2 linked regions of the Bradyrhizobium sp. WD16 genome follow. The protein of the gene in region 1 interacts with the protein of each later gene in a pairwise test. Links are inferred from orthologs where the notes say so. Each region holds a gene or a part of one and is shown in the gene's direction. Other genes may lie near its edges.

Region 1 (2,822 bases):
GGCCGCTCAGCCCTTCCCCGGCGCCGAGGAGCAGGACGGCGGCGAGCGGCGCGGCGGCCAGGGCGACTTGCTCGGCGCATTGGGCCGCGAGATTCGACCAGGCGAGACGGTGGAAAGTGGCGGGCAGGGGAGCGGTCAGGGACATTTGCGAATGACACTTGCGGCGGATCAGGGGGGACGGCGTGGGACTCGCGCTAGTGTGGCGTCTCGCAATTGCCTACCGCCTTCGCGGCAAGCCTCTCCTAGGCAATTGCGAGACATAAGCCACACTAGCTTTTTGATTTTGCTAGTGTCCCGATGTCTCCGAATGACCGTGCGAGCATGAGGCAAATGGAGCGGTCATTCGGAGACGGGACGCTAGTGTGGCGTCTCGCAATTGCCTACCGCCTTTGCGGCACCCCTCTCCTAGGCAATTGCGAGACATAAGCCACACTAGCTTTTTGATTTTGCTAGTGTCCCGATGTCTCCGAATGACCGTGCGAGCGTGAGGCAAACGAAGCGGTAATTCGGAGACAGGACACTAGGATGTCCGTGTCCATAGGATGGTCGGCGGGTTCCACCCACCCGATCTCCGACAAGGGATTTCTTGCAGTTGCAAATCAGTTGCAATAGAGGCCGGCTTCGTGTTGTCTGAGCGGATGCACGCCAAGTCCCCGCCCTCCGCCGACGTCATGACAGCCGGCCAGCCGCCCGGCGGCTGGCGCGCCGAGCGCGGCGAGCCGTCGTTGTCGGAGGTCTTCGGCTCGGTGCGGGTCGCCGCCGGGGCGTCCTTCTGGCGCAAGCTCGTCGCGTTTCTCGGCCCGGGCTATCTGGTGGCGGTCGGCTACATGGATCCGGGCAACTGGGCGACGTCGCTGGCCGGCGGCTCCCGCTACGGCTACGCACTGCTCTCGGTCGCCCTGATGTCGAACGTCATGGCGATCCTGCTGCAGGCTCTGTGCGCCCGGCTGGGGGTGGGGGCGGGCCGCGATCTCGCTCAGGCCTGCCGGGACGCCTATCCGCGCTGGGTGGCCTGGCCGCTGTGGTTGTTCGCCGAAATCGCCATTGCCGCTACCGACCTCGCCGAGATCATCGGCACCGCGATCGGGCTGAACCTGCTGTTCGGCGTGCCGCTGGCGATCGGGGTCCTGCTCACCGCGGCGGACGTCTTCCTGATCCTCGCCCTGCAGGCGCTCGGTTTCCGTTGGGTGGAGGCGCTGGTGGTCGCGCTGCTCGCCGTCATCGCCGCCTGCTTTTCCATCCAGATCGCGATGGCGCATCCCGACTGGGGCGGCGTGCTGCGCGGCTTCGTGCCGACCCCGGCGCTCGTCGCCGACCGTGACATGCTCTATCTCGCGCTGGGCATTCTCGGCGCGACGGTGATGCCGCACAATCTCTACCTGCATTCCGGCCTGGTGCAGACCCGCGCCTACGAAGCCGACGATGCCGGGCGGCGGCAGGCGATCCGACTCTCCACCATCGATTCGACCATTGCGCTGTGCTTCGCGCTGACGATCAACGCCTCCATCCTCATCCTCGCCGCCGCGACCTTCCACAGCACGGGCCGCTACGATGTGGCCGAACTCGACCGCGCCCACGCCTTCCTGGCGCCGTTGCTCGGCTCGTCGCTGGCGCCGACGCTGTTCGGCATCGCACTGATCTGCTGCGGCTTGAATTCGACAGTCACGGCGACCCTTGCGGGACAGGTCGTGATGGAGGGATTCATCGCCATCAAGCTCGCGCCCTGGCTGCGGCGACTGGTCACCCGCAGCATTGCCATCGTGCCGGCGGCGCTGGTGACGATCTGGTCGGGCGACAAGGGCGCCGGTCAGCTCCTGATTCTCAGTCAGGTGATCCTGAGCCTGCAATTGCCTTTCGCCATCGTGCCCCTGGTCTGGATTACCGCCAGCCGGGCCAAGATGGGCCGCTTCGTCGCGCCGCGATGGCTGACGGCGGCAACCGCGGTGATCGCCGCGCTGATCATCGCCCTCAACATCAAGCTGGTGGTCGATTTCGCGGTCGGATGACGCTCGCTCGTGCGGCGGATCTGACGCTCGTATCAGTCCTGCGGTTCGGGCGCGGCGGCGCCATCGTCGGCCCGCACCCAACCGCTTGCCGCAAGCCGCTGCTGCGGCATGAAACGGGCCTTGTAGTCCATCTTCTTCGAGCCCTCGATCCAGTAGCCGAGGTAGACATAGGGCAGGCCCATGCGGCGCGCCCGGGCGAGATGGTCGAGAATCATGAAGCTGCCCAGCGAGCGGTCGCGCTGGGCGGGGTCGAAGAAGGAATAGACCATCGACAGGCCGTCGCTGAGGATGTCCGTCAGCGCCGCGGCCACCAGCGTCTCGCCGCGGCCGCTGACGCCACTGTCGGGGCCGCGCAGGCGGTATTCGATCAGCTTGGTCTCGACATGGCTGTCCTCCACCATCATGGCGTAGTCCAGCACCGTCATGTCCGCCATGCCGCCATGGCGATGACGCTCGTCGAGATAGGCGCGGAAGATCGCGTACTGCTCCGAGGACGGGGCGGCGGGGCGCAGTTCGCCGACGATGTCGCTGTTGCGCGCCAGCACCTTGCGAAAGCCCCGGGTGGGGCGGAACTCGTTGGCCATCACTCGCACCGAGACGCAGGCGCGGCAATTGTCGCAGGCCGGCCGGTAGGCGATCGACTGGCTGCGCCGGAACCCGCCATGGGTCAGCAGGTCATTGAGCTCGCCGGCCCGGTCGCCGACCAGATGGGTGAAAACCTTGCGCTCGTGGCGGCCCGGCAAATAGGGGCAGGGCGAGGGCGCCGTCAGGTAGAACTGCGGGGTATCGCGCGAATGCTGCGTCACGAAGGTCTCG
Region 2 (2,958 bases), 2.4 Mb from region 1 along the record:
TGATCTATGCGCCGCACACTTCCGCCGGGCGGCTGCCGACGGAACTCGGCCTGCGCTTCTTCGTCGACGCCCTGATGCAGATGGGCGAACTCAGCGAGGCCGAACGGCAGTCGATCGAGGCCCAGCTCGCCTCGGTGAACAAGGGCCAGACCGTCGAGGCGGCGCTGGACGAAGCCATGCACCGCCTGTCGGGGCTGACCCGGACCGCCGCCGTGGTGCTCACCGGCAAGACCAACGTGCGGCTCAAACACATCGAATTCGTTCGCCTCGAGCCGGAACAGGCGCTGGCGGTGCTGGTCGCCGAGGACGGCCAGGTGGAAAACCGGGTGCTGAGCCTGCCGCGGGACACGCCGGCCTCGGCTCTGGTCGAAGCCTCCAATTTTCTCAATGCGCGGATCCGCGGCCGGACCCTCGCCGAGGTGCGGCTGGAACTGGAAGCCGCGCTGGAGGCGGCCCGCAGCGAACTCGACCAGCTCACCCAGAAAGTGGTGACGGCCGGCATCGCCAGCTGGTCGGGCGGCGAGGAGCGCCATCTCATCGTCCGCGGCCACGCCAATCTCCTGGAGGATCTCCATGCCATGGAGGACCTCGAGCGGGTGCGACTGCTGTTCGACGACCTCGAAACCAAGCGCGGGGTGATCGATCTGCTCGGCCGCGCCGAGCGCGCCGAGGGCGTGCGGATCTTCATCGGCTCGGAGAACAAGCTGTTTTCGCTGTCGGGGTCATCCACCATCATCGCGCCCTATCGCGACGGCGGCGGACATATCGTCGGCGTCCTGGGCGTTATCGGACCGACCCGGCTCAATTATGCACGGGTGATCCCCATGGTGGATTATGCCGCCCGCGTGGTCGGCCAGATGCTGGGCAATTGACGGTTTGCGGCCCCCGAACGCCCCCCGTCCGACCAGGAGCTTGATTTTCGCCGCAGGAATCCTGATATCCCGCCTGGGGTCCCGGCTCCGAAGCCCGTTTCATTCGCAGCGAACCCCTTGAGCGAACTTCGGATTCGGAAGGTCTCCGGAAAACGAAGGACGCTGGAAATCCAAGGTCCGGTTTGGCGGTTCAGAAATTCCCTTCGAGGACTGGGGAATGAGGGTATTTCTGAACCCCCATGCTGGGTTTCTGATGCATTGCAGGCAAGAAGGCGAGTAATGACCGAAGCGAACGGCCAGAATAATTCCGAAGATCACGTCAAGGACGGCGATGCGCCGGCCGAGCCTGTGACGCCGAAGCCATATGTGATGCCGGACGAGCCCGAGGCCGGATCGGTCGAGGCGCTCAACCGCGAAGTCGCCGACGCCAAGGACAAGATGCTGCGGACCCTGGCGGAGATGGAGAATCTGCGCAATCGCACCAGGAAGGAAGTGGCCGATGCCCGCAGCTACGGCATCGCCTCCTTCGCCCGTGACGTGCTCGACATCGCCGACAATCTGCAGCGCGCGCTCGACGCGGTGCCCGCGGCAGCGCGCGAGAATGCCGAGCCCGGACTGAAGGCGCTGATCGAGGGTGTCGAACTGACCGAGCGCTCGCTGCATGCCACGCTCGAAAGGAACGGCGTCAAGAAGTTCGACCCCACCGGCGAGAAGTTCGATCCCAATTTCCAGCAGGCGATGTACGAGGTGCCGGACGCGTCGGTGCCGGCGGGCACCGTGGTGCAGGTGGCGCAGGCCGGTTACATGATCGGCGAACGCGTGTTGCGCCCGGCGCTGGTCGGGGTGTCCAAGGGCGGCACCAAGTCGGCTCCGAACACGGACATCAAGGCGTAAGCGGCCCTTTCACCGGCCGGCAAGACAATACGGCGCGCAGGTCATCCTGCGCGCCGTTGTCGTTTGACCGGCAGCGCCGCTGCCGATCAGGCGATATCGGCCGACTGGATGCGCTTGACGCCGGCCCTGGCGGTGTCGGCCCAGGCCTTGGCGAGCGAGCCCTGGGTGTCGATGCCGCGGCAGGCATCCTCGACGATGTAGGTCTCGAACCCGGCCTTGCGGGCGTCGAGCGCGGTCCAGGCGACGCAGAAATCGGTGGCGAGCCCGGTGACGAAGACGCGCTTGATCTTGTGCGCCTTGAGATACGCGGCGAGCCCGGTCGAGGTCTTGCGGTCGGCCTCGGTGAAGGCCGAATAGCTGTCGATATCCTTGTGATAGCCCTTGCGGATGACGAGTTGAGCCTGCGGGATTGAAAGGTCCTTGGCGAGCGACGCGCCGTCGGTGCCCTGGACGCAATGGTCCGGCCACAGCACCTGCTTGCCATAGGCGAGGTCGATCTTGTCGAACGGCTTCTTGCCCGGATGGCTGGTGGCGAAGGAGGTGTGGCCCGGCGTGTGCCAATCCTGGGTCATCACCACGTTGCCGAAGCTCTTGGCGATACGATTGATCACCGGAATCACCTGATCGCCGTCCTTCACCGCGAGGCTGCCGCCGGGCAGGAAGCAGTTCTGCACATCGACCACGACGAGCGCGGCGCTGTCGCCGATCCTGATCTTGTCCGCAGCGAAGGCCCGGGTCGCGGTTGCGGCACCGGCGATGCCAAGCGCTGCGGCGGCGCCGATGGTGCCGAGAAGCTGTCGTCTGTCGAGCATGGCAATTCCCCTCAAAGAAGCGGCTCGCCTGGTGCTCGATCACGCCGCGTGCGCGTCGGCCCTGAGCCGCCGGTCATAAGAAAGGTACAGAAAATCAGTGGGGTTGTACGAGGTAAAGACGGATCGCTGCATCTTCTTCAAGCAGCGAGGGCCCAAACTTCGGGCGTCGGGGCAAGGCGTTGTTAACGCCGCATTCCTAATCTCTTCACCGAGAATTCCCTTCACGACTGCCGCGCCAAGCAGGCCTCCGATCGCGCCATGAGCGTCGACCTCAGCACGACTGCCAGGACCCCGCCGTTTTCGGCGAGCGCCGACCGGCTGCAGAGTATCGCGCCCTGGCTGGCGCTCGGTGGGCTGCTCGTCCTCGCCGTCCTGCAGCG

The links. The genes of interacting proteins can lie anywhere in the genome.
Region 2: the proteins of DB459_RS20030 (region 1) and grpE interact in binary tests that used the Escherichia coli proteins (3 or more experiments, as listed by UniProt). The link is inferred for Bradyrhizobium sp. WD16 from one-to-one orthologs.

What each region holds. Positions count from the first base shown.
Region 1 is NZ_CP028908.1:4,315,436-4,318,257, forward strand. It holds DB459_RS20030 (Nramp family divalent metal transporter), read left to right. Parts: upstream 1-638; coding sequence 639-2,006; downstream 2,007-2,822. Other genes in the region: DB459_RS20025 (MFS transporter), read right to left, coding at 1-145; DB459_RS20035 (arginyltransferase), read right to left, coding at 2,039-2,812. UniProt on the Escherichia coli protein: H(+)-stimulated, divalent metal cation uptake system. Involved in manganese and iron uptake. Can also transport cadmium, cobalt, zinc and to a lesser extent nickel and copper. Involved in response to reactive oxygen.
Region 2 is NZ_CP028908.1:1,885,051-1,888,008, reverse strand. It holds grpE (nucleotide exchange factor GrpE), read left to right. Parts: upstream 1-1,151; coding sequence 1,152-1,766; downstream 1,767-2,958. Other genes in the region: DB459_RS08710 (hypothetical protein), read left to right, coding at 2,837-2,958; pncA (bifunctional nicotinamidase/pyrazinamidase), read right to left, coding at 1,853-2,578; hrcA (heat-inducible transcriptional repressor HrcA), read left to right, coding at 1-872. UniProt on the Escherichia coli protein: Participates actively in the response to hyperosmotic and heat shock by preventing the aggregation of stress-denatured proteins, in association with DnaK and GrpE. It is the nucleotide exchange factor for DnaK and may function as a thermosensor.